One region of the Bacillus infantis NRRL B-14911 genome, then DNA from elsewhere that is predicted to be linked to it. Evidence: riboswitches for the same ligand, from Rfam matches in the RefSeq annotation. Region 1 holds a riboswitch; the other holds the start of a gene.

The links. A riboswitch is a leader RNA that binds a small molecule or an ion and turns the genes downstream of it on or off. The one in region 1 is predicted to bind cyclic di-AMP.
Region 2: it holds a riboswitch for cyclic di-AMP, as region 1 does, so the genes downstream of both, N288_RS23625 (hypothetical protein) here and N288_RS01165 (TrkH family potassium uptake protein) in region 1, are expected to answer to the same signal.

The regions. Positions count from the first base shown of each region.
Region 1 is NC_022524.1:191,924-207,586, reverse strand. It holds gene N288_RS01205 (sulfite exporter TauE/SafE family protein) at 1-242, opposite strand, end outside; gene N288_RS01200 (PadR family transcriptional regulator) at 365-691, shown strand; gene N288_RS01195 (permease prefix domain 1-containing protein) at 688-1,341, shown strand; gene N288_RS01190 (YqaA family protein) at 1,493-2,074, shown strand; gene N288_RS01185 (Dps family protein) at 2,203-2,634, shown strand; gene N288_RS01180 (VC0807 family protein) at 2,749-3,393, shown strand; gene N288_RS01175 (YegS/Rv2252/BmrU family lipid kinase) at 3,390-4,274, opposite strand; gene N288_RS01170 (GNAT family N-acetyltransferase) at 4,445-4,999, shown strand; cyclic di-AMP (ydaO/yuaA leader) riboswitch at 5,113-5,266, shown strand; gene N288_RS01165 (TrkH family potassium uptake protein) at 5,371-6,690, shown strand; gene N288_RS01160 (DUF4179 domain-containing protein) at 6,971-8,293, opposite strand; gene N288_RS01155 (sigma-70 family RNA polymerase sigma factor) at 8,286-8,801, opposite strand; gene N288_RS01150 (mechanosensitive ion channel) at 8,962-10,626, shown strand; gene N288_RS01145 (YqcI/YcgG family protein) at 10,730-11,455, shown strand; gene N288_RS01140 (BA3454 family stress response protein) at 11,551-11,691, shown strand; gene N288_RS01135 (hypothetical protein) at 11,722-11,916, opposite strand; gene N288_RS01130 (STAS domain-containing protein) at 12,035-12,877, opposite strand; gene N288_RS25755 (general stress protein) at 13,077-13,892, shown strand; gene N288_RS01120 (lactonase family protein) at 14,027-15,073, shown strand; gene N288_RS01115 (hypothetical protein) at 15,181-15,627, opposite strand.
Region 2 is NC_022524.1:4,752,090-4,768,263, reverse strand. It holds cyclic di-AMP (ydaO/yuaA leader) riboswitch at 1-118, opposite strand, end outside; gene N288_RS23630 (Na-translocating system protein MpsC family protein) at 249-653, opposite strand; cyclic di-AMP (ydaO/yuaA leader) riboswitch at 866-1,008, shown strand; gene N288_RS23625 (hypothetical protein) at 1,438-1,839, shown strand; gene N288_RS25925 (hypothetical protein) at 1,859-1,966, shown strand; gene N288_RS25920 (potassium-transporting ATPase subunit F) at 1,966-2,043, shown strand; gene kdpA (potassium-transporting ATPase subunit KdpA) at 2,076-3,737, shown strand; gene kdpB (potassium-transporting ATPase subunit KdpB) at 3,754-5,895, shown strand; gene kdpC (potassium-transporting ATPase subunit KdpC) at 5,923-6,504, shown strand; gene kdpDN (KdpD-like non-kinase potassium sensor) at 6,576-7,724, shown strand; gene N288_RS23600 (PH domain-containing protein) at 7,930-8,370, shown strand; gene N288_RS23595 (hypothetical protein) at 8,473-8,961, shown strand; gene N288_RS23590 (MMPL family transporter) at 9,100-11,220, shown strand; gene N288_RS23585 (response regulator transcription factor) at 11,269-11,940, shown strand; gene N288_RS23580 (sensor histidine kinase) at 11,937-13,313, shown strand; gene N288_RS23575 (hypothetical protein) at 13,338-13,751, shown strand; gene arr (NAD(+)--rifampin ADP-ribosyltransferase) at 13,788-14,204, opposite strand; gene N288_RS23565 (YitT family protein) at 14,393-15,226, shown strand; partial or broken gene N288_RS25600 (hypothetical protein) at 15,296-15,611, shown strand; gene N288_RS23555 (SGNH/GDSL hydrolase family protein) at 15,641-16,174, opposite strand, start outside.

The DNA.
Region 1 (15,663 bases):
AGCATACCGCTCACCCCGAGTATTGCCCCTTCCTTCCAAAGGATATTTTTCAGCCTGAAATGGGCGCCTATACCTGACAGTGAAGTGCCTATTGAGAAAAAAAGGCTGGTTGCAATCGCCTCAAGGGGCGCAAACCCGATCAATAGCAGAACAGGCGTCAGGATGAATCCTCCTCCTACTCCAAAGAAGCCGGAGAGGACGCTGATCACTCCGCCCAGCAATAAAAATAGTAAATATTCCATATAAAAACTCCTTTGTTATCTCTATACCCATTGTAACTGATTTCATTACCTTTCGCCCTTTACCTTGTAATACAATGTACATTGAAGTACAATGTAAACAAATGAACCTGGAGGTACCCTTCGTGGATAAAGAACTGTTAAAAGGAAGCATCGATATTCTTTTATTATCCCTTCTTTCTGAAAAAGACAGCTATGGATATGAAATGACAAAGGAAATCCGCAAAAAAAGCGATGAAGCATACAGCATGAATGAAGGAACTCTATATCCGGCTCTCAAGCGGCTGGAGGCAAAAGGGTTTGTCACTTCCTACTGGCATCAGGAGCTTGAAGCCAGCAGGCGGAAGTATTACAGCATCACCGAAGACGGCCGCAAAGAATTGGGCAAAAAGCTCAAAAACTGGAACAAGATCAGCGATTTGATCCACAAATTTTCGGAGGGCTACTCATGAAGACAATCGATCAGTATATTGATCATATCGTTGACGGCCTGCCAATGGACCATTCTGAACGGGAAGAGCTGAGGCTTGAGATGACCTCTCATCTTGAAGAGCATGCAAAAGAGCTGATGGCATTCGGCTGGTCCGAGGAGGAAGCCGCCGGGGAAGCGATCAGATGCTTCGGGAATGAAAAGCGAATCAGCTCAGAGCTGAAGAAAGCCGTTTTTCCTTTTTATAAAATTTTCCGGTTCCTCTTCAGCACGATTTTACTGACGGCTTCCCTTCATCTCCTATCATACGAGGCTATGGTGTATTATAACCCGCAGTATGAGTTTGGCCTGGAGCCCGGCTACCTTTTCACCACCTATATGCTTGTGTTCTTCCTTGCAGGGATCGCAGAGGTATTGTATGAAGCTGTGTCACAGGCTTATAAAGCGAAATGGCTGCAGAGCCCCTGGGTGGTCATTCTTGTTCCGGCTGCTCTTATCTCGGGTTTGACATCGCTTGACTGGTTCAAGCAGCCTGAAAAATACCAGAATGGGCTTTGGCTCGACCTGTTCGCCATCCTGATCGGGGCATTCATTTATCTTCTTGCAAGGCAGATGTATACCCTTTTATTCTTGTCGGGTACAGGAAATGCCGGATCAGCCGGCCATCGGTAATCCCCCTTTGCCTTTTTTGAAAATGAATGTAATTATCGGACTCCTGCATGACTTGGCAGACAGTAAATGATATACTTCTCGTGTGCTGTCCTTAAGCTCTCTGTACAAGGGGCTTGAGGATATTTAACGAAGCTGCTAAAGGAGATCCGTTATGTCAGAACTGATTCACTCGATTGAAGAATGGCTTATGGAGTATGGTATCTTTGGATTGTTTTTTGTGTCCTTTGCCGACTCATCCTTCTTCCCTATCCCTCCGGATGTACTATTAATCCCAATGGGCATTTCCAATCCCGACCGCGTCATCTGGTATGCGTTCATCACAACCGTGGCATCTGTCCTTGGCGCCATTCTCGGATGGTTCATCGGTAAAAAACTGGGCCGCCCTGTTTTGCGGTACATCATCTCTGAAGAAAGAATCCAGAAAGTCGAGAACTATTTCAATAAATACGGGCCAGTAGCCATCCTTATTGCAGGCTTTACCCCAATTCCTTATAAAGTGTTCACCATTTTTGCCGGCATCACAAAAGTCCAGCTTAGGACCCTCATTATCTGGTCCATCATAGGCAGAGGCGCTCGCTTCTTCCTTGAAGCTGCCCTTATTATGGTACTTGGCGCCCAGGCGCGGCCCTTCATTGAAGAGAACTTCGGGATGCTGACACTTATAGGCGGAGCTTTGATTGTCATCGTATATATCATCTATCTGATTATGCGCAAAAAGAAAAAAACCGTCTGACTGAAAACGGCCCTCTAATGGCCGTTTTTTTATACTTATATTTTATTTATAATTATTATAAATAAGTATTGATTATAAAATAATATTTGATATAATTTAATTAAGGACAAAACGAGGAGGAAATCACTATGACTTTGACAAACAGCCTGAATAAACAAATCGCCAACTGGAGCGTCCTATATACTAAACTTCACCGTTTTCACTGGTTTGTAAAAGGACCTGCATTTTTCACCCTGCACGAGAAATTTGAAGAGCTTTACAATGAAGCAGCAGCGAATGTGGATACAATTGCAGAACGGGCATTGGCAGCAGGAAGCAGGCCGATTGCCACAATGAGCTTGTTCCTTGAACATGCGTCTATCAAGGATAACGGCAGTGAAGAAACCGCAGAAGAAATGGTCGCTGCCCTTATATCAGACTACAGCACGATCAGCACGGAACTAAAAGAGCTGGCAGGACTCGCCGAGGAAGAAAACGACCCGGTCACAGAAGACCTTGCCGTCGGGCTGATTGAAGACCTGGAAAAGAAAATCTGGATGCTGAAAGCCTTCCTAGCATAAAAAAGAGCCCAGCGGCTCTTTTTTTGTATACTCCTATAAGAAAATAAAGGAGTTCTACTTTCTATGGGGAATACTTAATTACAGAAACCTTTAAAAAAGGCAGGAACGAAAAAAATGCAGAAAAATTCAATGGTGCCAGACATTCTCTTTTATGTTGTGCTCCCTCTTGTTGTTTGGAATTACGGCCGGGACGTGCTTGGTGATTATCTGGCGATGATCCTGTCATCCGTACCTGGCATCATCTATACACTGTACCGCTTCTTTCAGCTTAAAAAAATCAATCTATTCGGCCTGTTCCTTCTTGTGAACCTGGTGATCGGCACCCTGATCGATGTGCTCGCCGGGTCGGCCCTTCAGCTTCTATGGAATAACGTCATTTATTCTTACGTGCTGGGCTGCCTGTTTTTGTTGACGATTGTGCTGAAAAAGCCAGTCTTCCTCTATTTCACTCTCGATTTTATGGAACTGCAGGGAAAAGACAGGGGCAGCATGAAGGAAGTTTTCTTTAAAAGCAAAACACTGATGATCTTCAGCCTGATCACGGCAGGCTTTGCTCTGAAATTCATTCTTCTTGCCTCCATTAAGGTCTGGCTCATTGGAAAATACGGGGTTGATGCCTTTGACCAGGGAATCGTGCTGAGGCAGATCCTGAATTGGGGCTTTACCATTGTATCGGCAGGCGGATTTTATTTTATCCTGAAAGAAATTGGAGCACTGAACGAACCTCCTGAAACAACCATAAGCCAGGACAGCCCTTAAGGCTGCCCTGGCTTTATCATTTGCATATGTCCTTCATGGACGCTTATCCGGCACGGAGTCGCTGAATATACCTCTCCATCCATGTCAGCTTCCATCCTCTTTTCTGTGCTTACTTGTATTTCCTTTCCCTTATAATGGAGAATATTCTCGTTTGCTTCCATGCTGTCTACTGTAAGTGCTTCTTTCATTAAAGCAAGATTGGCATCTTTTATAATAAATAAATCAGCCAGTCCGTCATTATAGTCAAGATTCTCAAAAGGCAATGCATTAGTGCCAATATAATGGCCATTGGCCAGAAGTATCATAACGGCATCTTCCTCTATGGCCTTTCCATCCACTATAAGCGAAGCATGGAATGGCTCCATTTCCTTGATCGTCCGCAAGGCGCTCAGGAAGTAGCTGATCCGCCCGAATAGGTTTTTTTCTGCTGCCTTAATATTTTCCGAAGCTTCCGCCACCAGCCCAATACCCCAGAAGTTGAGAAAGTAGTCTTCATTCGCCTGCATAATGTCAACCGGCTCTGCTTCTCCTGAGATCATTGCAAGTGCTGCATCACGTATATTTTGGGGGATATTCAATGTTCTTGAAAAATCATTGCAAGTCCCCCCAGGCAATATGCCGATGGCCGGCCGATCCTCGAGCGGCGCCAATCCATTGATGCATTCATGTACCGTCCCGTCTCCGCCCAGGATGAAAAGAACATCCACCTCAGATCCATATTCCCTGCACAGCTCTCTTGCATGCCCTTCCCTCTTGGTTGGCAGCAGAATCAGGGAATCCAGCTCTGCAGACAAGACCGGAACACAAGCTGCAAGCGATTTTTCTATATCTTTTTGACCGGCATTTCCATTATAAATAAGCATTCCTTTTCTATAATCCATCCTGGCCAAGGCCCCCTTTTTTTCGAACAGTGTATCTGCTATTACATTTACCCAACTTTTGATGTTTCAATTATATTGATGTTCAAATTACTGAAAGGGATAATATATCTATTTTTAATTGAGCGGGATTGGATTATATTGTAATTAGGAAAAGCCAAGGAGGAGTACAAATGGATGCTATAAGGTTCCTGCAGGGAGAACGGATTTATCTTCGGCCCATCAGTACAGAAGATACGGATATATATGTGAAGCTGCTCTATAATGAACGGTCAAGAAAGCTTACCGGTCTGAAAAAAGCTTTCTCCAAAGATCAGATCTTTTCTTATATTAAAGAAAAGGCGGAGGATTCATCATCCATCCTCTTATTGATTGTCCTTGATGGAACGAATGAAGTGATCGGCGATATCGCCCTTCAGGATATAGACAGCACCAACCGAAATGCCAATATCCGCGTGAACATCAGCGAGGAAGAGAACCAGGGGCGCGGTTATGGCAGCGAAGCAATGGAACTGATGCTTGGCTATGCGTTCGGCGTGCTGAATCTGCACAGGATCGAGCTGAATGTTTTCAACTATAACGACCGGGCGCTTCATGTCTACGAAAAGCTCGGCTTCATGCAGGAAGGCGTCCAGCGAGAGGCTTTATTTTACGATCACCAATACCATGATTCCATCATGATGAGCATTCTGGAGGATGACTACCGGCGTATCCATCTGGAGGAATAGACTTGCAAAACCGTGCACTGTGCACGGTTTTTTTGATTCGTAAAAATTTACAATTTCCTGATTGACTTTGCAAATGAGCGGGAGTATTTTAATTATTATAATCACACTCAAATTTCATACCTTTGCTGAATCTTATGTTAAGAACGGGGGAACCAATATGGCAGGAGGCTGTTTGCGCCTGCCCGGGGTGAATCCTGGCGGAGGCCGGGAAGGAAGCTCTCAATTCCTAATCCGGCAGCTAACTCCGTAAGCATATTGAGAGAAAGGCCAATACGTATATTGACCGTTCTTTTCCGTGGATAAGAATGGTTTTTTTTTGGCCAAAAATATATTGCTTTTCACTATTTGAGGAAAAAGGAGCTTTATCGATCATGAAGCGAAAATACCTGAATATCACGCCGCCGCAGCTTTTGACCCTTATATTCCTGTTTTTCATCCTGCTGGGGGCCGCCTTGCTGAAGCTTCCCTTTTCAACCGTTCATGGTGTTTCATGGATCGATGCCCTGTTCACAGCCACCTCGGCTATGACCGTGACAGGGCTGACAGTGGCTGATACGGCGTCTACCTATACCTTGTTCGGCCAGATTGTCATCATGTGCCTCATCCAGCTCGGAGGCCTTGGAATCATGTCCTTCGCTGTGCTGATTTACTTGATGCTCGGAAGGAAAATCGGGTTCAAGGAGCGCCTTGTCCTGCAGCAGGCATTGAACCAGACGTCGGTCGGCGGAGTCATACGCCTCGTCCGCTACCTGTTTATTTTTTCCTTTACGATCGAGGCCATTGCTGTGTTCTTCCTCTGCCTGAGATGGGTTCCGCTGTATGGGTGGCAGGATGGATTTTATTACAGCCTGTTCCATTCTGTTTCCGCCTTCAACAATGCAGGCTTTCAGCTCTGGCCGGACGGACTCAGCCGGTTTGTCGGCGATCCTGTCATCAATATTGTCATTTCCATGCTCTTTATCATTGGCGGTCTTGGCTTTACCGTACTGGCCGATCTGTGGAAATCAAAGCAATTCAAAAGGCTGTCGCTTCATTCCAAAATGATGATTGTGGGCACCTTTGCGGTCAATATTGTATCAATGGCCGTCATCTTTTACCTAGAATATAATAATCCGCAGACCCTCGCCCATCTGACCAGCTGGGAAAAGCTTTGGGCATCCTATTTTCAGGCCGTTTCGCCGAGGACTGCCGGGTTCAATTCAGTGGACATCGGCGGGCTTGAGGATGCAACTGTCCTGTATATGCTGCTGTTAATGTTTGTGGGTGCGGGGAGCGCGTCCACCGGCGGCGGAATTAAACTGACGACCTTTATCATCATTATCATGGCTGTCATTACATTCATACGCGGCAAAAAAGACATTGTCATTTTCCGCCGCACCATCAGCGTCAACTATCTGACAAAAGCGTTGGCCATCTCAATGATTTCCATCCTGTTCGTCTTTATCGCCATCTTTGTCCTGAGCATCACGGAGGATTTGCCATTTATTAAAATTATTTTCGAAGTAGTATCCGCCTTCGGAACGGTCGGCCTGTCCATGGGCATCACTGCCGACCTGTCGGAAATCGGAAAAGAAATCATCATCTTCATCATGTTCCTGGGCAAACTCGGCCCGCTCACACTCGCCTTCTCCTTCGCCAAACAAAAACCGGAGAAAATTCGGTATCCTGGTGAGGATGTTTTGTTGGGGTAGGGGAATTCGGTGGACGCTTGCGTCCGGAGCTGGACAAGACGAAATGCGGAGGCGGTTATTCAGGTGTTTGACAATATGAACTGGTGTTAAGCATTGGCCTGAGTAAAAACGACATTTTAACCGCAACTGATTTAGGTCATAAGTAAAACCAGGCCGCATTACTTCATTTCGGCCTGGTTCTAACAAATTCTCCGTTTCAATAAATGGTCCCATATAGAACAGACAGGGCTTGCCTGTTGTTGTCCGGCACTATCATTGAAAACTCCAGATCTCTCATTTCCTATTTCAGTGGCAGCTTTATATCCCCCTTAATCCAGGTAGGAAACGCACCTAGTTCAAGAGTGATTGGATTTTTGTATTTTAGCGGGTCTGCCTCTGATAGCATCAACCCATATTCCTGGTATACACCATCTACGCTGGTTTGAAAGAATGAGCTCCCGTTGCTCAGATCTCTACCTTCAGCATCTTTGGCAGTTATGAAAAGCTGGTGGTGGTAGTCTTGACCAGCACGAACCTTTACAGATAAATTTCTCCCTTCCAAGTTCACCCCTGACAATTTTTCAGCCTTTGGCTGCTTTATAATTTTTAGTGTTTCTGTATTAATAACCACTTCTGTATCCTCTTTATCTATAGCCATTACTTTATTTAGTGTCAGGTACAGCTGCTTAGGCTCTTTAAAGTAATTGCTCTGCAGATAGAAAATCTTTTCGTTTTCAGCTAAAATGCTTGCTGTTGCTCCGTTTACAATCCCTGACCAAACTTCTCCATTTTCATCAACAAGCCTCAGATCGTCCAAATTAAAGATCTTCTTGTTATTTTCCGGATCAAACGTCACATGTACAGCTGCGCGCAATGGATATATAGTTACGTTCTTGAAGGTGATTTTCTGACCTTTAATAGATACGGTCTTGTTTAGCGTATACACCTTCTTATTCGCTTTTAAGTTTTCCACAGAAAAATCCATTTCAAATGATTCAAGCCCCTTCTCTGTTTTAATTTTCACCTCTATCTTGAATTCAGTTGCTTTTAAAGGTTCAATAGCAAAGTAATCTATTGAATCACTTACTGAATTAACTGGCTCCTCAGTATAACTAGCACCTCCATAACTAGTAGCACCCGGCGGAAGCTCTTTGCCATCTGCACCAGTTAAAATAATCCTCTCCGTTTGGAGCACCTGTTTCTCCTCTGACTCAACTGTATAAAACACCACCAGCCCCCGTTCATCCCGGATAGCACCATCAAGCGTCACCCGGACCCCGTTTTTCTCCCGGGATATGCCGAGCGGCTGCATATAGTTATTCTCCACGGCGGATATCCAGCCCTTGTCATACCGGATAAGGTCCACCAGCTTTTCCATACCTGGCAATTCTGCGACATAGTTGGCAAAGGCCGGTGAAACTCTGATGCTGGTCAAAAATCCGAGCAATAGCAGGGCGGCTGCAAGACCGGGCAGCCAGCTCCTTTTGATGAACCGCTTCTTCGGGGCAGCTTTGGCTTGCCGGAACCCTTTCATGATTGCTTCCTCCAGCCGTTCATCCGGCACAGGAAACTCCTGATACCGCTCCCGTATGGCTTCAAGCTTTTTTTCTTCCTTTTCAAACATCCATCTTCCCCCCGCTTTCCTCGAGCTTCTCTCTTAATGACTTTAACGCTTTATTGAGCCATGTTTTCACGGTTCCTTCCGGACGGTTGTACAGGGCAGCCACTTCCTTGATTTTAAGATCGTGGAAGTATTTTAGCGTCAGCAGTTCACGGGAGCGGTCATCGAGCGCCTCCATTGCATCCTGGACCTCGAATAGAAGAGTATCCTCTTCCCCGCCCGATGCGAGGAGCAGCTGTTCATTATATACGAGCCTGTGTTGCTTCTTGAGCCTGTCGCAGCAGTAATGGATCATGATACGGATGATCCATGTCTTGAAATAGGCAGGCTGCTTCAGATCTTTTATGCTCCTGTAAGCCCGGAAGGTTACTTCCTGCACGGCCTCAAGAGCTTCTTCCTCATTTCGCATATAGGCGAGTGCGGTTTTATACAAATCTGCCTTGCAGGAACGGATGATATCAAGAAAAGCTTCATCATCCCCTTTTATGGCTTTGCGGACAATATGCTCCAAGGCTGATCGATCCCCCTCTTGTTTTCCTGAATATTAGACTGCTTCACAGGAAAAAGGTTTTGCTTTTCCAAACTTTATTTTCCAATTCGGCTGCCTGCAGCCTGTTTATCTGCTAACTCACTGGGTAAATGTAAATATCTATGTTAAGGAGTGGATCTAGTTGGATAATAATTATGCTTTTTGGAATGGCTGGAATGGCTATCTGAACCAGCTTCCCGACCTTTTGCTGGCATTAGTCGTCCTCCTGTTGGGATGGATCATTGCAAAGGCGGTTGAAAAGGCGGTCCTGAAAGGCCTCCGCAAAACCAATCTTGATAACAAACTGTTTGCCGAGTCGGGAAACAGAAAGTATTCCCCTGAGAAAATCATAAGCAAAATCGTTTATATTCTCATTCTCATTTTTGTCTTTATTTGGTTCTTCAATATCTTAAACTTAAGCTTCCTGGCTACTCCGCTAGTAGGCATGTTCTCGACTATTACAGGTGCCATCCCAAGCATTCTAAAGGCTGCCTTGATCCTGCTGGCTGCCTGGCTGGTGGCATCCGCCCTCAAGTTTCTCATCAAGCGTGGAGGCAGAACGCTTCGCGTCCATGAAACACTGAACAAATATAAATTCATTAAAGGAGATCACGATTCCTCCAATATCGTCGATAAAGCTGCCAATATTGTATTCTATCTGGTTCTGCTGATTTCCCTTCCTGCCGTGCTGTCAGCCTTGAATCTCGAGGGAGTCTCCGGACCGTTTGCCAGCATGCTCAATGATATTCTGGCTTTCCTTCCTAAACTCCTTGCCGCTGCCCTTATTCTGTTTATCGGCTGGTTCATCGCCAAGCTGGTCCGTGATATTGTCACGAGCTTCCTGCAGAGCATCGGTACGGAAAAGCTTGTCGGGCGTTTCGGCCTGTCCAAGCTGTTTGAAGGGACCACCCTTTCATCTGTTGCCGGCTATATCGTCTTTGTCTTCATTATGATCCCGGTCGTAATCGCGGCACTCGAAGAATTGGATCTGGAAGGAATATCACAGCCCGCGATTGCCATGCTGAACGATGTCCTCACCATGATCCCGAATATCATTGTAGCCATCGCCTTTATCCTTGCGGGCATCTGGCTCGGAAAATGGGTCAGGCAGATGGTTGCCAGCCTTCTTGAACGAATCGGCGCAGACTCATATTTTAATAGCATCGGATTCAAAAAAAATAAAACCGGGGCTGCAAAAAGCGGGATTTCCCAGCTGATCGGCTATATTGCCCAGATCATTGTTGTCCTCTTATTTGTTGTACAGGCTCTGAACCTGTTGAAGCTCGACTTCCTTGTCACACTGGCAACCGGGGTCATAGCCTATTTGCCGCATGTTCTTGCAGCCCTTGTCATTCTTGGAGCTGGATTATGGCTCGGAACCCTGGTAAAGAAGCTGCTTTCAAGCCTGCTGGAAGGCCCTCATTTCCGCCTTCTTTCATCTGTGGCACAATATGCAATTGTAGCCATTTCCATCTTTATGGCCCTGGACCAGCTTGGCGTCGCCCATTCCATCGTCAATTCCGCCTTTATCCTTATACTCGGCGGACTGGCCCTCGCCTTTGGCCTTGCCTTTGGTTTAGGAGGAAAGGATTTTGCAGCCAAGTATCTGCAAAAGCTTGACCGTAAAATTGAGCAGACGAGCATCAATAAAGATGCCCGCACCACCCAGATTAAAGAATCAATGACTCCAGATGCCTCCAGGGGCACTCAAGCTGGGGATTCCGGCCCTGCCCGGCCGATGACGCCGGATAACGCTGATCCGATAAATCCGGAGCATAATCGCATGAATGAAAAAAGAGATGAATAACTGCAAAGAAGAGAAATGATCTTTGAAGCATGAGATGAAGCCGGCCTCCTGCGGGAAGCCGGCTTTCATGCACTATGGAAAAAAAACATTAGGAGAGCTGATTATGAAAACCATCCAAAAATCATTGCTGACAAAAGAAGATATGACTAACCCTGACATTGTGCCTGCCTGGGTCATTGAAGAATATAAGACCTTCCATCAAACCGTCACAGACAAGACCTTCCCGTGCTATTTCGGCATGACTGCTGAAAACCGCGGGGAGCTGCGCTATGCATATATTTCACAGGAGGACTGGTCACAGCTTCCGAAGGCGCTGGAACAGTTCATTGATCTTTTTGATGCCCCTAAGCTTATCCGCCATGGCTTGTTTGTGTTTGTGGAGCCGGAAAAAGAAGAGAAGGATATCCCTTACTACCGCGAATATTTCTGGAACATTCTGAAGTATCTTCATGATCAGGATGAAAAACCTTGGCCAAAGGATGATCCAGAGGACCCGGACCACCATCTATGGGCATTCTCTTTTGCGGAAGAGCCCTTCTTTGTATTTGGAAACGCGCCAGCCTATAAGCAGCGGAAAACAAGGGATCTAGGTAACAGCCTTGTGCTGGGATTCCAGCCGCGGAGAATTTTTGAGGGGCTGGAAGGCACTTCAAAAGGAGGAATTATGTCCAGGGAAAAAGTCAGGGAACGAGTGGAAAAGTGGGATGGACTGCCAAAGCATCCGAATATCAGCCATTATGGGGATCCTGAGCATCGGGAATGGAAGCAATACTTCATCGGCGATGATATCAAGCCGATTGAAGGCAAATGCCCCTTCCATTCTAAATAATAGATTAGGCTCATAATTTCAGTAAAACAGGTTTCACTTTCCTTTTAAAATGGTATCACTATATTAAAATACCATTAAGAAAGGAATAAACAAGCATGGTACAAGTAACTGTAACCGTTAATCACGGCGGAAAAAATTATATGACAAATGTAATCGCACATAGAGGGACACAAGAAGAGGAAATTGCACGCCTTGCACAGGAACAGGTGCAGAGACAATGGCAGGCAGCCAATTAAAAAAAGTGAAGCGTGCACGCTTCACTTTTTTTAGATTCCCCATTTTATATAGACACCCAGCGCGACAATAGAAAGCAGAATGACCACTGCATAAATCACAGTCAGGTTGACCGTATTTTTCCTGGCTGACTTTGAGTAGTCAGCATCACTTTTGCCGGCCAGCATAAGGGTGAAAATTAAAGAAAGGATGATAATGGCTATAACGATGATTAATCCCAGCTTCATGTTCGACTCCCCGCTTTTGCAGAAGGCTGCTTAATAGATTTCCCTTCAACTGTATATGATTAGTGTATCACTTTATATTCAGTCAGTTCCTCATTTGTATATAAGTTTCACACAAATATCATCTTTTAGTTTGCTCGAATCCTGCTGCCATCAGCGCCTGCTTAAGATTTGCCCTCGTGGGGATTTCCCGGAATTCTATCCCGAGGGCCACGATCGTCTGGGCGATTTCCGGCCGTATTCCGGTCATAGTTGCCTTCACGCCGATCAGGTTTAATGACTTTACAATCTGAAACAGATTATGGGCAACCATCGTATCTATCATCGGGACGCCTGAAACATCAATGAACAGCTGCTTTAATTGAAGCTCTGAGCTGTTTTTCAGGCATTTTTCCATAATGAATTTTGCGCGCTCTGTATCTACTTCCCCAACGAGCGGAAGAACGGCAATATCCTCTGAAATCGGGACAACCGGAACGGACAGCTCCTGCAGGGCAGTCCGGGCTACTTCTATTTTCCTTGTGCTGTAGTTCATGTAAATATTACTGAATATATACGCGACCTCATCCAGGAGCGGGTTGATGATTTTGCTGACATCAAGCATCGTGACAGCAGCAAATTGATTTTTCTCCAGCTCCTCAGTGAAAACGTCCCAAATAACCGATCTGAACAGGGACAGCACACGGAGGGATTCGTCCAGGGGAACGCCGTTTTCTATCGCAGTTTCTCCTGTGTTACGGGCCCATTCTTCAATTTTGCGCCCGCTTTCCTCCTGATCCATATATAATGATTCACCCAGGATCTGAATCAAGGCCTTGCGCCATTCAGCTATCTGATTTCTGGCAACAGTCGATTTCTTAAGCTTTTCCTTATAGAAAGGGCATTCCCGTTCAAATATGTGATTGACGAGCTGCTCTTTGCTCTCTACTATTCTTGTGCCAATCTTAAGCAATTCGTTCCTCAATGCAATCCCTTCTCCCATGAAAAAGTCTGACAATTATATCATAGCATTTCCCTGCAGTATTGCAATGCTGACTCCCGTGAGTGTCCCTGTACGAAGCGGTTCTTTGCCATATATTTCAGGCAGGCTGAGGTTTAGGCCTTTTTCACATAAGGGTATGTATTCTATTAGATAAGTTTTTATATAATAAGGAGGAATGAACATGGCAGAAGATAATAAGCGCGTAGTAGGCTCATATGCAACAGAGAATGAAGCGGTTGAAACAATTGAAAGGCTGAAAGCAGAAGGCTACCGGGCTGAGGACATTTCCGTCATCAGCAAAAACCGTGATGATCTTGACGCTGTGAGCGAGGAAACCGGGACGAAGACAGAGGAAGGCCTTGCGGCTGGCGCTGCTGCCGGCGGAGCATTGGGCGGGCTCACAGGGCTGCTTGTGGGCATCGGTGCCCTTGCAATCCCTGGAATTGGACCGATCGTTGCGGCGGGCCCGATTGCTGCAACACTGACCGGGGCAGCGGTTGGCGCCGGGGCAGGCGGACTTGCAGGCGCATTGATCGGCATGGGCATCCCGGAAGAAGAGGCCAGCCGTTATGAAGCAGAGGTAAAAGAAGGAAGAATCCTGATCCTTGTGGATCCCGATGACCGGAACCGCGACCGCCTGACAGATGATGAAACGATCTTCACCGGAGGAGCTGTCAATGACGCCCGCCGCACTGACGAAGATTTCGTAGGCACAACAGACAGGAATACAGCCATCCGGGCTACGGACCAGGAAGATAAGTATGACGACTATATTGTCGATCCGCTTAACCCCGGTGAACTGGATAAAGGCGAAAATGCATTCCAGGACCACAATGATCAAAACCGCCCGTATACAGATGAAAATATAGATCCAAACACCCCTCTCAGTGACAAGGTGGTAAGCAACCCCTTTGCAGATGAAGACAGACTGAGAGATGAAGTGAACCGCGATTATACTGACCCGCGCCAGCCTAATTCAGACTATCCTAAAGGATAAGGGCTCAGCTGGCCACAAGGACCTGGCAGACTAACCCGCCAGGTCCTTTGGCTTTTTCACAATGCCCTGCTGAATACACTGAAAAGGTTCATGCTATAATAGAGGCAATTCCGCACTTTGAAAGGAGAATTAGTATGAAGGACCATATTTTTTCCGGATTTATTGGCACCTACACAAAAGGCGACAGCAAAGGCATTTATTCTTTTGAATTGAATACAGAAAACGGCAGGCTCGATAATGTCAAGCTCGCCGCAGAGCTTGAAAACCCTACATATGTGACAGTCAGCGAAGATAAAACACGCCTTTATTCCGTCGTAAAGGAAGGGGCGAAAGGCGGCGCAGCCGCGTTCTCCATCAGCGATGACGGCGGGCTTACGGAACTGAACCGCCAGCTGTCTGACGGTGCATCTCCATGCCATATCAGTGTAAATAAAGACTCGGACTATGCAGTGACTGCCAATTACCATAAAGGTACAATTGAAGCCTACGGACTGACGGGGGAAGGTTCCCTGCTTTCAGCTTCATCGGTTGCCCAGCATGAGGGTACAGGTCCAAACCCAGACCGCCAGGAAAAGCCGCATGCCCATTATGCAGGTTTTACGCCAGATGGAAAATTCATTGCAGCCGTTGACCTGGGTACAGATGAAATCATTACCTATGAGTTAAATGATGGAGTGCTGAAGGAAGCGGCCACACTGGATGTAAAGCCTGGCAGCGGTCCGCGGCATCTTGTTTTCCACCCGGAAAGAAATATTGCCTATGTGATGACAGAGCTGAGCTCCGAGGTAATCGTGCTCGAATACAGCCCGAATGACGGCAGCTTCAAGGTAATGCAGACAGTACCGGCCATCCCTCAAACATTCCGGGAAAATAACCAGGGAAGCGCCATCCATATCTCTTCTGACGGCCGCTTTGTCTATGCCGCCAATCGCGGACATGACAGCATCGCCGTATACTCTGTGAATGAAGAAACAGGCAAGCTGGATTTCATCGAGCATACTTCAACTGAAGGAAACTGGCCGCGCGACTTTGTGCTCGATCCTTCAGAAAGATATATCGTTGCCTCCAACCAGGAAACCGGAAACCTCACTTTGTTTGCCCGTGACGCACAAAGCGGCAGGCTATCCCTGCTGCAGAAGGATGTTTCAGTTCCTTACCCTGTATGTGTGAAATTCTTATAAGTAGCTTTTAAAAAGGGATATGCCCGTTATAAAAGTATTCATAAGCGCATGGATGTTAACATCCATGCGCTTATTATATGGTCCTGATCATCATGTTGGCTGTAAGGTTACCTGGCTGAAAAAAAAGGGCGTCCTACATAAGAAAGCAACAGGCTTCTGATGCACGCCAAAAAAAATCCTGCACTTGCAATGAAGGCCAATGCCAGTAGAACCCGTTCATTAATAGGCAGCTCAAAAATAAGGCTTATCCCCAGCATAAGGATACACAGCAGGCCATTTACTCCAAACAGAATACCCCAAAGGATATCTTTTACATTCTGATAAATCCTTCTTCCTTTCACGTATTTGATATAAAGGAAACAAACCATACATGCACCTGTCATGAAAATCACAGTCTTTATAAAAGGCAGGGAGGTACGTTCTTCCCAAGGCATATCAATGATGACCATGTTTACGTAATAAGTTAGATTAAAAATAATCATAAAGAGGACAGTATAAAAAAACACCACCCACTCACTTATATAAATAATAGGCAAAAAAAACTTCTTTAACATGGTTCCTCCTTTTATAAGAGCCGGGCTTTTTTTCTA
Region 2 (16,174 bases), 320 kb from region 1:
GAAGTTAGCTGACGGGTTCGGAAGGCAGAAGTCCCCCGGCCTTTCGGCTTCACCCCATAATTATTCTGGAATAATCAGTTGGGTCCTCCGTTCTGTATGGATTCAGCGGATCAGGTCAGAATTAGGATTTATGATAATCTCCACTCGCATAAAGGAAAAACCCGGAAAATAAGAAATTAGGATTGAATTTCTTTAGAAAAATCCACTTTTCTCGAAAATGCTCTCTTTTTTAAAGAAATACAACTTTTTTACTCAAGGCATTTTTCCAGGTTTCTATCGAGCACAAACACTTCCATGCGTTCTCCCATTTTGGTGCTGATGTCACTGTGGCTTGAAAGGACTTTGCATTTGGTATGTTTTTCGACTATCTCCTCAATGTTCGTGCTGTACATTTCTCTTAGAACCTGCCGCATCTTTTTGACAAGCTGCCTGCCGGTTTCATGTTCAACCAGGTGCTTTTCTTCCACGGTCAGGACACCTTTGAATCTGGCAATGACCATATCCTCCACAATATATGTCCTGGTCTCCTGCGGCCCGCGGCCGATCAGCTCCCTTTGCAGCTTGATGAATGCTTCACTTAATTCAGCCTCTAATCGTCGTTTAGAAGATTGCAATTCCAGTTCCTCCCTGAGATTTTCAAAGTTATAGCGAATTTCAAGGTTTATGTTAGTGAGAGGCACTGCTAAAGTCAATAAAAATATGAATTTCAAAAAACATCGAAAAACAGCTAATTAGTCAGCATTTAAGAGAAAAACTAAAGAAAAATCCTCAATATCAAAAAAAACAGCCAAATATGGCATTTTTTTAAGATTTACATTTTCCTTGAGCAGGAGTACGATTGCTTTCGTAAACAGCAATCAAACAACTCAATATTCGGCCTAGTCTCGGAAACGAGAACGGAGGAACCAATCAACAGGGGTTAATTCTGCTATTGCAGAAGGGATGAGATTCAAACTCTTTCGCCATCCTACCCGTCAGCTAACTTCGTCGGCTAAAGCGAAGGAGGTCATAGAGACCGCCTTTTCAGGGGGCCCTTTTTGTTGTGTCAAACAACGGACAGGGCAGCTTGAGTGATAAGAAGGTCTTTTTATTATGCCTATCTTGAAAAAGTGAACATGGAAGACAGAACACATAGAGGGCTGATGCCAGCCGGCTGGGTGTTAAGTAGACCAATGGGTGCTTTTTCTCCAAATGAACAAGAGATTTTTCTATGCAGTTTTTTGCATCTGGACAAAGATGCGGATGATCTGTGCTCTTGGATTCATATTGGGGGAGAAGTAATCATTGGTCTCTTTTTGTATTCAGAATATGGTTTTTATTTCCAGTATTTCAGCTGAGAACAAACGCTTTCACAACTTTTCAGGCATGATAATGCTTTTTGATGATCTCTGAGCAACGAGTAAATCAGGGCTTTAAAAAAGAAGGGAGGTAACTGTGTTGACACTGCCTCAAACAGAGGATGCCATACTTGTCTGCATTCCAAATGAAGAAGTGCTCCTGCGGGTACAAAGCCATTTGAGCGATTCGCATTCATGCTGCCTTGTTTCATCTGATCCTCAAGTGATCAGAGCTTTAAAAAGCAGGGGCCATCAGCGTGTGGTGGAGTTCGGCCTCAAAGATGAGTACTTGATTCTCCAGGGACGGTTCATGAAGGTGATTGTCTTTGAAAGTGAGATTGCAGAAACATGCACCCTGCTGAAGGTCATCAGGAACAGCACTTGTGCACCTATCATTGTCGCTGCCACGGTTCATGGCTATCCAATGCGCCTTTATTGCACATATGGAGCAAAATATGTGGTGTATTCCAAAAGCAGCAATATTTCATGTCTATTAAGTTAGAAATCAGGAGGTTATCAAAATGTCGGACATTATCATGGTCAGCCTTTTCATCATCCTGCCGGCTTTAATGCTCGGACTTGCCAGTTGGTCCGCTGAAGCCGTAGAGCAAGGAAGTGAAAATAAATAATGGTTCTGCTGCTTGGCATTACGGCGTTTACTACATTGTACTTATTCTATGTATTACTTAATCCGGAGAAATTTTAACTACTTGGGGGTAAAAAAAGGTGATTACGACGATTCTTTCAATCATTGTCACTATGGCGGCGGTGATTCTGATAGCAAAGCCTGCCGGCATCTATCTGGCAAAGGCTTTTGATTATAGCCAAACAGGGCTGGATAAAGTGTTCGGCCCGATCGAAAACATTCTCTTTAAAATCAGCGGTATCAAAAAGATAAACCAAACATGGAAGCAGTATGCCATGACGCTTGTTTTAGCCAATGGATTTATGATTCTCCTAGTCTATATGGTTTTCCGGCTGCAGGGCATCCTGCCTTTGAATCCGAGCGGGAATCCTGGCATGGATCCAACCTTGGCCTTTAACACAGCCATCAGCTTTATGACCAACACCAATCTGCAGCATTACAGCGGTGAGTCGGGCCTTTCCTATCTCGGGCAGATGATTGGAATTCTGTTTATGATGTTTGCGGCGCCGGGAACGGCTTTGGCAGCTGCCATCGCATTTGTCAGGGCGCTGTCTGGAAAAGAAATTGGAAACTTCCTTGTTGATTTATTCAGAGCGATTACGCGTGTTTTGATGCCAATCGCCATTGTGTCAGGATTAATTCTGGTCGCATTGGGGGTTCCGCAGACATTGGAGCCTACTGTAACAGTCAATACGATCGAGGGGACTGCCCAGGAGATCGCGCGCGGACCTGTCGGGACATTTTTATCCATCAAAGAACTTGGCAATAATGGCGGCGGTTTTTTTGGAGTCAATTCAGCTCATCCGTTTGAAAATCCGAATGCTATCAGCAACATCATTCAAATATTGCTGATGTTCCTATTGCCGACTGCTTTGCCGTTTGCATATGGAAAAATGCTCGGAAATGCCAAACAGGGACGTGTCTTGTTTGTATCAATGCTGATGGTCTTCACTGTATTCCTTGGCACTGCCCTGTTCTATGAATATCAAGGCAATCCTGCATTGAATGCACTGGGAATTAATACAGATCAAGGCAGCATGGAAGGGAAGGAAGTCCGGTTCGGCACAGGCCAATCCATCTTCTATGCGCTTGTCACAACAGCCTCTGAAACAGGTGCCGTCAACACGATGCATGATACGCTGACACCTATAGGCGGAATGCTGGCCCTTTCCAACATGCTCTTAAATACAGTATTCGGCGGGGTTGGAGCAGGATTCATCAATGTAATCATGTATGCCATGATTGCCGTATTCCTCTCAGGGCTGATGGTGGGCCGTACACCTGAATTCCTGGGCAAGAAAATAGAAGGGCGGGAAATGAAGCTCATCGCCTTAACAATGCTTATGCATCCTCTTTTGATACTGGGTGCATCTGCAATTGCCTTGTATACGCCGCTTGGTGCCGGAGCCATCTCAAACAGCGGCTTCCATGGAATCTCACAGGTTGTGTATGAATATACCTCTTCCGCTGCCAATAACGGATCCGGTTTTGAAGGGCTTGGGGATGCAACACCATTTTGGAATATTTCAACAGGCATCGTCATGTATGCAGGAAGATTCTTTGGGCTTGTCACCATGCTGGCTGTCGCTGGTTCACTATCATCGAAGAAGATTGTTCCCGAGACAATCGGGACTTTCCGCACAGATACCCCTCTTTTCGGAGTGATTCTGGTCGGTACTTTCTTTATTGTAGGTGCACTGACATTCTTCCCGGCACTTGTATTGGGGCCAGTCGCAGAATATCTGACATTGTAGGTGGGAGTGAATAATCATGGCTAATCATGTGTTAAAAGAAGCAAATCAAGCTGCAGGGCTGCATGGCAAAGAGGACAAAAAATCTTTTCAGCCCCATGTTCCCCAGCAGCCTAACCATAAAGACAATAAGGATGAAAATAAAATGATGGATAAAGCGATGGTGGTTCAGGCGCTTAAGGAGTCTTTTACGAAGCTTGACCCGAGAAAAATGGTGAAGAATCCGATTATGTTCGTGGTGGAGATCGGTTTCATCATTACACTGATCTTATGCTTTACGCCTGATGCCTTTGGCAGAAGCGAGGTTGAACCGTGGTTCAATATCACCGTGGCCCTGATCCTACTGTTTACTGTATTATCTGCAAATTTTGCTGAAGCACTCGCTGAAGGACGCGGAAAAGCGCAGGCTGATTCTTTGAAAAAATCGAAACAGGAAATTACAGCAAACCTTTTGCAAGCCAATGGAAAAACAGTAAAAACGGCTTCAACATCTCTCAAGAAAGGCGACATAGTCGTGGTTTCACAGGGTGAAATGATTCCCGGCGACGGTGAGGTCATCGAAGGCCTGGCGTCTGTGGATGAATCAGCCATCACGGGTGAATCGGCTCCTGTCATCAAGGAAGCTGGCGGTGATTTCAATTCTGTTACGGGCGGAACAAGGGTGGTCAGTGACCAGATTATAGTGAAAATCACCAGCAATCCTGGCGAGTCTTTCTTAGATCGGATGATTTCATTAGTAGAAGGAGCAGAACGCCAGAAAACGCCTAACGAAATTGCTTTGAACACTGTGCTCACAAGCTTGACGTTAATTTTCATGATCGTGGTTGTCACACTTCCATTTTTCACGAATTACCTTGGGTTCTCGCTTGCAATACCTGTACTGATTTCACTGCTTGTCTGCCTGATCCCGACGACGATCGGGGGACTGCTGTCGGCAATCGGCATTGCGGGGATGGACCGTGTTACCCAGTTCAATGTTCTTGCCATGTCAGGGAAAGCAGTAGAAGCTGCAGGGGACATCAATACAATTATTCTGGATAAGACAGGTACGATTACATTTGGGAACCGGATGGCGAGCAATTTCATCCCAGTGGGAGATGCTTCTTTAGAAGAGCTCCACTACTGGACAGGGATCAGCTCCCTGCATGATGAAACACCTGAAGGGCGCTCCACCATAGAATTGCTGAAGGAAAAAGGCAGCAGACTCGATGGTTCGGTGGCTGCAGAAGGCCAGGTCATTGAGTTCAGGGCAGAGACCAGAATGAGCGGGATCGATCTGAAGGATGGCCGCCAGGTGAGGAAAGGGGCAGTCGATTCAGTCAAAAGCTGGGTAAGGGCCCAGGGAGGAAAGATTCCGGCTGATCTGGATGAAGAAGCAAAGGAAATTGCCCGTGAAGGCGGTACACCTTTGGCCGTTGCGATGGAAGGAAAAATCTTTGGCCTGATTTATCTGAAGGACACAGTGAAGCCTGGAATGAAAGAACGCTTTGACCAGCTACGGAAGATGGGCATTAAAACAATCATGGCAACTGGCGATAATCCTCTGACCACTGCCACCATAGCGAAGGAAGCGGGTGTGGATGAGTTCATCGCTGAGTGTAAACCGGAAGATAAGATTGAAGTGATAAAGTATGAGCAATCCCAAGGGAAGCTAGTGGCCATGACAGGCGACGGCACCAATGATGCACCTGCGCTGGCCCAGGCAGATGTGGGCCTTGCGATGAACAGCGGTACAACAGCAGCCAAAGAAGCCGCCAATATGGTGGATCTCGATTCCAATCCAACCAAGATCATTGAAGTGGTTTCCATAGGAAAGCAATTGCTTATGACCCGCGGAGCACTGACGACGTTCAGTATCGCCAATGATATCGCGAAATATTTTGCCATCATCCCGGCCATGTTCATGCTGGCCATTCCCGAGATGTCTGCTTTGAACATCATGGGGCTGTCAACGCCATTGTCTGCCATCCTTTCGGCCTTGATCTTCAATGCAGTCATCATTCCATTGTTGATTCCTCTTGCTATGAAAGGGGTCGCATACAAACCGATGAGCTCCAACAGCTTATTGAAACGAAACTTAACCATATATGGACTGGGCGGTGTCCTTGTACCGTTCATCGGAATCAAGCTAATAGATATGCTCGTCTCAATTTTTATCTAAATTTTATATGAAAGAAGGAAGCTACTGATGGAAAACAAACAAAAGATTGCGGGTCCAATCATCAGGTCCAGCTTTACCATCATGATCCTCGCCGGCCTGATATATCCTATTGCGACAACTGGAATGGCACAGGCCATCATGCCGGATCAAGCAGATGGGAGCTTGATTTATAACGAACAAAATGAAGTGGTTGGATCTGAATTGATCGGACAAAATTTTACAGATCCGAAATACTTCCATGGAAGGGTATCAGCTATTGAATATAACGGGGCAGGATCCGGTTCCAATAACTATGCCCCTTCTAATGGGGATCTGCTCCAGCGGGTGGAAGAATCAATAGAAGCCTGGAAAACAGCTAACCCTGATACGCCAATCAGTGAGGTGCCGGTCGATCTGGTTACTGACTCAGGTTCAGGGCTTGATCCCCATATCTCAGTAGAGGGAGCGCTGGCCCAGGTTAATAGAATTATGGATGAAACTGGGCTATCAAAAGACCAGTTAACAAAATTGATCAAAGAAAACACTCAAGGCAAAGAGCTGGGCTTGTTTGGAGAAGAACGTGTCAATGTCCTGATGCTGAATCTGGATTTGGAAAAATTATTGCAGTAGTGAAAAAGCTCCCTAATCATATTGGTTAGGGTGCCTTTTGCGTATGCGGATCTTGAATCGAGGTGACGGGAATGAAACAAAATCATCCTTATTTTAGAAGAAGAACACCTGAAGAGATTCTTCATGAAATCACTGAATCCAGCCGCGGAAAACTTAAATTATATGTAGGGGCAGCCCCTGGAGTCGGCAAATCTTATAAAATGCTGCAAGATGCTTCAGATTTGAAGAAAGAGGGCAAAGATGTGGTCATTGGCTTCATAGAGACCCATGGCCGTATAGAGACTGAGGAGCAAATCAAAGACCTTGAACAGGTTCCTATAAAAATTATTCCCTATAAGGGGAAGAAGTTTTATGAACTGAATGTAGAGGCCATCATAGAACGGAAACCAGATCTTGTCATTGTCGATGAGCTGGCTCATGCTAACATCCCCGGATCTGAAAATCCAAAAAGGTATATGGATGTTTCCCTTATCCTCGATGCCGGGATTGATGTTTTTTCTGCCGTGAATATTCAGCATCTCGAGAGCGTCAATGATATCGTCCAGCAAATTACAGGGGTTAAGGTAAGAGAGCGGGTCCCGGACACCTTTGTGCAAAAGGCCTATGAAATTCAGCTGATTGATATCCCGCCGGAAACATTGCGGAAGAGACTCTCGGACGGAAAGATTTATGCACCAGAGAAAATCGAACAAAGCCTGTCCCATTTCTTTACGATTAATAATCTATCAGCCCTGCGTGAATTGTCTCTAAGGGAGATTGCCAACGATGTTGATGAAAGGATCGAGCAGATCAGCGGCAGCCTCGAAAACGGCCCTATCGGTGTGAACGAGAAAATACTTGTCTGCGTCCAATACGGCCCCACTGCCGAAAAATTAATAAGGCGGGGCTGGCGGATGGCCCATAGGATGAAAGCTGAACTATACATCCTGAATGTAACCGCAGAAAAACGCAGTGATAGCAGTCCGGTTAATGAGCAGAAAATAAAAGAATGGCAAATGCTCGCAGAACAGTTTAACGCGACAATAATATTAGAAGAGAAACGCAGCAGAAAACCTGCAGCTGTCATCATTGAAGTAGCAAAAAAACTGAATGTCACCCAAATACTCTTAGGCCAGTCAGCCAGGACCCGATGGGAGGAAATCAAAAAAGGATCCATCGTCAACATGATCATGAGAGAAACATCCAACATAGACATCCATATCGTGGCGGATGGAAGATAGGGGCCGGGGGTGGGCTGGGCTGCCGGGTGGGCCCGCTGCCTCCTTGGGCCAAGGGGACAGGTCCCTTGGCTCACTTTTAAGGCTGGGCCACTGGACCTGTCCCCCCGGCCTCTCCCCCCGGCCTCTTGGGTCACCCACCAAGTCTGAAACTTTCATTTTATTAAAACGTATATAATAAGATATTTATTTATGGGAGGTGCTTTTTATGGTTTTTCATTCAAAAATAGATGCTTACTTTACTAATTTAATTCTGGCTGCGGTGCTCGTGATTGCTTTTGTCTCATTCTTCCCATTATTCATTGAAGGCGGCACTCAATTGCCAGCGGTTCTGATACTTGCTTCAACATTCCTGATAGTGACGGGTTTTATTTTATGGACTGCTTTTTCGGTTAAATATATTTTCTATAAAGATTGCTTATTTATAAAAGGCGGGCCGTTTAGAAGCAGGATTTCTTACGAAAATATAATAAAGGTATCTCCTGCAAATGATATTTTCACTGGCTACAGAATACTGTCATCGAGGGATGCCCTTGAAATTTTCAACAAAACAACAGCCTTCGGAAGCATAAAAATTTCGCCAAAAGAGAAAAGGGAGTTTATTGCTGAGTTAAAAAAGCGATGTCCCGGCATCACCATACAAGATTGAAGGAGCCAGGGGGACAGGTCCCTTGGCTCACTTTTTGAAGTAGGGCCAGGGGACCTGAACCCTTGGCACTTTCCCCATACCCCAACGTTAGGAAGGTGCATAGTGAATTATTATAGAGTGACAAAATATGATCCTCAAAAAAGGGATGCATACGGCAATTATCTCGATGACAGCGAATGGACTAGCTTTTCAGAGGTAGGCACCAAGGTCGGTGAAGAGGAATACTTGCGTACTGAAACAAACTACATTCAAGCCATCACTGCTTTTATGGATGAGGCGGGCGTGGACAGACTTTATGTTAATGCTCTTGAGATGTGGACGGAAGCGGCAGCGGTCCAGGAGAAACTGCTTTTCCTCTCAGATATCTGGATAGGGAAAGCCGTCCGGAAAGAAGAAATCACGGAAATGGCGAGGTTAACCTTGAGGGAAGCTGTCTGGTGTAAATTAAGCTTCAGAAAAGAGTTTTTTGTTCATTTTGGTTATGACTATTATATGTTTATTGGTACGAATAAGGATTGCCCCCAAGCCCGGAGGAATGTCCTGGAGGCGGGGCTGTTTGTTGAGGAGTTTCGATCTCCGTATTTAGCTTGAAGAGTAATTTTATAAAAAGGTGCCTGGTCCCTCTTTGAAGTATGAGGGGCCAGGCGCCTTTTTTGTAAACAAAAGTTGATATTGAATTTATATTAGAAATTTATAATGGGGAGCAAATAATAAAAAGGAGGCTATGTAATGAAAAGATGGCTGACCCCTATTACAGACTGGGTATCAACAAAACGGGGGATGTGGATCACAATCATAGTCTGGCTGGTGCTGATGATAGCTTTAAGTGCCGGGCCAAAGCTTGGCGACTATAAAGTGAGTAATTTTCAATCACTCCCTGATGAGGCGGCATCGATAATTGCTGAGAATAAGATAGAGGAGTTATTTCCAAATGAGCAGGGAACCCCAGGAATCCTAGTTTTTCATAATAAATCCGGTGATATTCAATTAGATGAAGTCAATGAGATTGTGAAAGGAATTCTTGCAGAAGATATTAAAGGGATTGATCGAATCGTTGATATCAGCAAGCTTCCTCCCCAGGCATTGGAAGGGTTCATTTCCGTAGATGAATCAACGGTAATTGTCCCGATGGAATTGGAAAAAGGTCTTGGAAGCAAGGATTATTCAGAAATTAACGATAGAGCATCAAAAATCGGCAATGAAATTGCGGATACATTAGAAAGCACAAAATTCTATATTACAGGGCCAGCGGGAATTGCAGGAGATACAACGAAGCTGTTTGAACAGGCAGATGTCGTGTTGCTGCTAGCAACGATTGTGATTGTATTGGTGCTGCTGATTGTCATTTATCGTTCGCCGCTGCTGGCGTTCATCCCGCTTCTGGCTACGATCATCGTCTACCAGGTGGTAAATCAGAGTGTTGCACTGATGGGGGCTGCCGGGCTGGAAATCAATAACTCGACGACTTCCATTATGAGCATCCTGCTCTTCGCGGCTGTTATTGATTATTCTTTATTTGTGTTTTCCCGTTATCGTGAAGGGCTTAATGAAGTGGAGAGTAAATATACGGCGATGAAAAATGCCATGCGCGCTACGGGTGAGCCAGTCTTTTTCGCGGGCGGTACAGTGATGGCCGCCATGCTGGTCTTATTTTTCGCTAATTTCCGTGATTATCAGAACTTTGCCCCGGTATTCGGGCTGGCCATGTTCTTTATTATGCTTGCTTCCATTACGCTTGTACCTGCGTTATTTACCCTATTTGGACGTAAGGCGTTTTGGCCGAAGGTGCCGAAATATGGGGATAAAAAGGGTCTGAAACACACGTTTTGGAAATCGATTGCAAGGCTGGTGGTCAGAAAACCATGGATTAGCGGCGGTTTGACAGGGATTTTCCTGGTTGTGACAGCAATCAATGTGATGAACATTGAGTTTGAATTCGATACAGTGAAGAAGTTCCCTGAAGATTTGCCGTCCCGAGTCGGATATGAAATTGTGGAGTCCCAGTTTGATAAGGGAGAGCTTGCTCCTTCTACTTTGCTCATTGAAAGCAGTGAGTCCCTGTCGAAGGAAAAGACGGACGAAATCAAAGCAGAATTGGAAAGTCTGGACGGCATCGCATCAGTCCGGAAGGATGGACAAACTGAGGATGGCAATGCTTTAAAGTTGAGTGTGGCTTTATCGATGAATCCCTATTCAAGAGAGGCAATTGATTTTATGGAGAATCTCCAGGAGTCATCACCAGAAATGCTCCGGAATCTTTCTATTGACGGGGAAGCGTATTATGGAGGAGTTACGGCAAAGCTGGTTGATGAGAGAAATGTAAATAATAAAGATATTGTGATGATCATGATCCTTGAAACGGTCTTAATTCTGGGTCTCCTAATAGCCCTTACCCGTTCTATTAAAATGCCTATTTATATGGTGGGGACTATCCTGCTGTCATATGTTTCTGCATTGGGTCTTGGAAGCTTCCTGGTAGATGTTCTGTTCGGTTTCGATGCGATAAGCACCCGCGTGCCTGTTTATGCCTTTATCTTCCTGGTGGCATTGGGAGTGGATTATAATATCATTCTTGTTTCCCGTTTTATGGAGGAAAGAAAGGCCCATGGTGTAAAAAAGGCCCTGGAAATTGCCATGACCAATACGGGCGGAGTGATTTCATCTGCTGGTATTATCCTGGCTGCCACCTTTGCGGCCCTGACAACGATGCCGATTGCTGATTTATTCGTATTTGGCTTCATGGTCGCAGTCGGTATCCTGATGGATACTTTCCTGGTTCGGGGAGTGCTGCTGCCAGCTTTGATATTAGCATTTGAGAAAGATCATCAGACCTCTCATAATAATCAATAGCACAATGGCGAAGGCAGTCCGCCGTATTCGCCAATAGGAGGTCCGTTCATGAAAATCATGGTTGTAGATGATGATGTCTATATTCAAAAGCTTGTTTCCATCCATTTGAGCCGGAAAGGGTACCAGGTAGTCAAAGCGAATGATGGAGAAGAAGCTTTGAAGATATTAGAAGGGATGAACGTTGATTTAGCGGTGGTCGATGTGATGATGCCGGGAATGGACGGGTTCGAACTGACGAAGATTTTGTCAGAGGATTATGATATACCTGTGATTCTTTTGACGGCAAAGGGACAGCTGGATGATAAGGAGCGGGGCTTCTTGTCCGGATCGGAAGATTATATTGTTAAGCCCTTCGAGGTGAAGGAGCTGTTGTATCGTGTAGCTGTTGTCCTGCGGAGGATGGAGCGGGCAATGGAAACAGTGATCAAGGCGGGGAATATGGTGCTGGATCGCAAGAACTTTGAGGTGATGATCAATCAGGAGACGATTCTTTTTCCGCTGAAAGAATTTGAATTGCTGAGCATTCTTGCTTCCCGCATTCCAAAGATTGCCCCGCGGGCCTTATTGATTGAGCAGGTATGGGGAATTGATTATGAAGGAAGCGAACAAACACTGAATACCCATATCAATCGGATCCGGGATCGCCTCAGGAAACATGGGGCGACGGTTGAGATTCAAACCGTGAGAGGGATTGGCTATAAGCTGGAGGCTATCGGATGAGGACGCTGTACCGGAAGTTTGTCGCTGCTGCCCTCTCGATCCTGGCTATCAGTATTATCACCGGTTTCTTCCTGGCAAACTGGGTATACACGGCCACGACCAAGCAGAAGATCGACAGCCAGAATGTCGAGATTGCAGAGGAGATCGTCTCGAGCATCGAAGGAATGCCAGGCCACCAAACTGCCCTGATATCCTATTTGGAATCGGTAGGGAAGCTGGGATATCAAGTGCTCGTGTTGAATGAGGAAGGGGAAAAACAGTTTTTTGGAGAGGCGTTTTCGAAGACAGATCTTCCAGGGGAAGCCCGGAAAGTATTGGATAAAAAAGAGATTTATCACGGGATGAGTGACGATTCCAGCCAATCCTTTATGATGGGCCACTTTTCTAATGATGTAGGGAATACGGTCGGGGTGCCGTTTACTTCTGATGGCCAGCAGTTCGCATTGTTTATCCGCCCAAATAACAAACTGCTTTTCTCTGATATCCATATGATTCTTGCCTGGTTCATTCTGGCTGTTTCGGTCGTCAGCATCATCGGAATGATTTGGTTTGCCAAGCATCTGATCCAGCCGATTACACAGCTGACAGAGGCGGTCAAAGAGTTGACCCGTGAAAACTTCCATTATGACCTGACGATCAATCGCCGGGATGAAATTGGCCAGCTTGCACAAAGCTTCACCACCATGCAGAGGCAATTACAGCATAATGATGAAGCCCGGAAATCCTTCATCAGCAATGTATCCCATGATTTCCAGTCACCGCTTATGAATATTCAGGGATATGCCGAACTTTTGAAGTTAGATGTGAATGAGACTGAACGGGTACAGTATTTGGAGATCATCAATGATGAATCAAAGCGGCTTTCTCATTTGACCAAACAATTATTGATTATGACCTCTTTGGATCAAAACGCGTACCCTATGAAGGTATCAGAGGTGCGGGCAGATAAGCAGATTAAACAGGCAATCCGCAGGTATCAATGGCTGATAGAGGAAAAAGAAATAGAAGTCTCGTATAATCTCGAACATTGTGTATTCAAATATGATGCCGAGCTGATGACGAATGTATGGGATAATCTCATGACCAATGCCATCAAGTACAGCAGTCCGGGAGACAGCATGTGGATTGGTTTGGAGAAAAGAGAAACAGACCTTGTGATTACATTTAAAGACACGGGGGCAGGGATGTCGGAGAAAGAGATGGATCAGATCTTTGACCGTTTTTATCGTGTTGATTCAGCGAGGAAGAAAGGAGGGACCGGCCTCGGTCTCTCGATCGTCAAGCAGATCATCGACCTGCATGATGGGAAAATCAGTGTTGCGAGCAAGCCTGGTGAGGGGACGGTTTTCACAATCACCCTTCCAGTTATATAAAAAAGCATAGTGGGGGAGAGGAAAATGGAACAAATCTGGAGTCTGCGGTTAATTCGATTTGCTGCCATCTTTGGCGTCATTGGCACTTATTTGGGGTCTCATATGGCAGGTCAGATGGATTATGCCCTCAGGCCGGTCCATGCGCACATTCTGCTGGTCGGCTGGCTTTCCGTATTCGCATGGGGAATATTCTATAAAGCTTATAAGATTAAATATAAAAAGCTGGTAGCCATCCATAGTATGCTGGGAATGGCGGGAGCATTGGGATTGACCGCAGGCATGTGGATGTACAACTTAAATCCCTTTCAGCTGAATGAAACATTTGTCATGGTCTTTTTCATCGTGGGCGGCACACTGCTCCTGCTGGCATTTTTATTATTTGTCGTTATTACCTTTATGGTGGAGAACCACGGGGACAGACCCCATGGCTCTTTTTGAAGCTTGGCCACGGGACCTGTCCCCGTGGCCTTTGTTTTAATCGTAAATAACAGCTTTTCCTTGTTCACGCAGCTTTTTTAAAGAGGCTAGCATATGATTTATTTCTTCGTCGGAATGTCTTTCCCATGTGCTTAGTTCTGCTGTTATTTTCAAAGGGGATTTAGACCTGTAAGAGCGAGTCGGATTGCCGGGAAATCTTTTGTCAGTTAAGTTTGGATCATTTTCAAACTCACCTAATGGTTCTACAATATAAATTCTTTCTTTTGAAGAGGATGCTGCTAATTCAGCGCCCCATTTGGCAGCATCCAATGTTGCAGTAAAGTATATATAATTTGATTTTTTATCCTGGTAATTTGATATGTGCTGCGGTTCTAATAAATCTCCAATTTTTAAGGCTGCTTTCGTGCCATGAAAAAAAGGTCCGTGATCTAAGACAGCTTTTTTGTCACTCATACGGATACACCTCTTATTTTAGATTTGTGATAACAGTATATTACTTGAACACCAAAATAAGAAGAGCCAGGGGGACAGGTCCCTTGGCTCTTTTTGAGGATGGGCCAAGGGACCTGTCCCCTTGGCTCCACCGCGGCCTTTCCTTTATGCTATAGTATTCTGGTATTCTAAAGGAACGGAGTGATCGTATGAACTCGACAGCAAAAGAAATTATCTTGATTATTATCGGATCCCTGTTCTTTGCACTTGGGGTGAATCTGTTCGCAATCCCAAATGAGCTGGGCGAGGGCGGCGTGACGGGGATCTCCATGACCCTCTTTTATGTATTGGACTGGTCCCCGGGCTACACGAACTTTGTGATGAACGGGATTCTGCTTGCCATCGGCTATAAAGTGCTTAATAAGCGGGTGACGTGGTACACCTTGCTTGCCATCTTCTTTACATCTGTATTCCTGCACTTCACAGAAGATATGGGGCGCTCGCTGGATATCATGCTGGGTACGGTATTCGCTGGTGTATTCATTGGCATCGGCCTTGGAATCGTGCTCCGATCCGGCGGTACGACGGGCGGGTCGACCATTGTTGCCCGCATGCTCAACCAGCGATTCGGCTGGGCCGTGAGCACGACCATGTTCGTGTTCGACATTCTCGTTGTTCTCGGATCGGCCTTTGTCATTGGGATTGAGAATACCATGTACACCGGGATCTCCATCTACATCAGCACCAAAATTCTTGATTATCTAATCGACGGCTTTGACACCCGGAAAGCCGTCACCATCATCTCCCCCTATACTGAGAGCATTGCTGAAAGAGTCAGCGCCGAAATGGACCGGGGAGCCACCATCATTAATGCACGGGGCCACTACTCCAAAGAATCCAAGGACATACTCTACGTGGTCATAAACAAGCAGGAGCTCTTCCTTCTCAAGAAGATGATCCAGCAGATCGATGAAAAAGCCTTCGTCGTGGTGCATGATGTGCGGGATGTGTTCGGTGAAGGATTTACATTTCCTAAAACATGAGCCAAGGGGACAGGTCCCTTGGATCTTTTTTCATTTGAGCCGCGGGACCTGTCCCTGTGGCCCTGTTGTTTCCGTGAGGATGAATTTAAGGTCGATCAGATTGAACTGAATTTAGGTCCATATTATTCGGCATACAATGAGGTGCTAATCCGGCATACTAAACCATCTGGCGAACTTATTCCGGTTATGTATCAAGCGATAAACATATACTCAGAAATGCTGAACGTGACAATGCAGTAGTAAAGTATTTTATAAACATAAAGATCTATCAACAAAAGAATTGCTAATAAGGCTGGTTGAACTTTTCCCAACCGCAGGCTACGGAGATTTACAATCTATAGAGTTAATAAAAAACCAAGGGGACAGGTCCCTTGGCCCTTTGTGAAGCTGGGCCATGGGACCTGTCCCCCTGGCTCATTCAACAATGCTTTTTTCAATGATAAGATACGTACTATCTGCTATCTGCTGATAAGTAGTGTCATTCGGATGGAAGACATCGCTGGACAGGTCGCGTTTGGCATCAATGACGAGATTGAAGGTATCGACGACTTGAATGCCGTATTTCAAGCCCAGTGTGCGGGCTGATTCATTCCATTTTTGTATGATAGAATCGAATGATTCTCCGTCTGGTGATTGCTTGAATGGATTATACAGCCCCGTATAGAGGGTGACGGCATCGGGATTGATTTCGCGAATGTTTTTAAAGACTTTTTCCAGGTTGGGGATTTCGGTTTCCAGGATGCCGAGCGCGGTCTCTTCTGAATAATTGCTGAAGATTTCCCCGCTGTTAAACAGGTTGTTTCCCCCGATTGTAATAGTAATGATTTTGGCCTCTTTAAGCGTTCTCTGGACTTCCTTTTGTTCCAGCTGCTCCAGCAGGTCCTCGATTCTGGCGCCTCTTATGCCAAGGTTCTGATAGCGTTCAACGAGGTTATTCTCTTTGAGCTG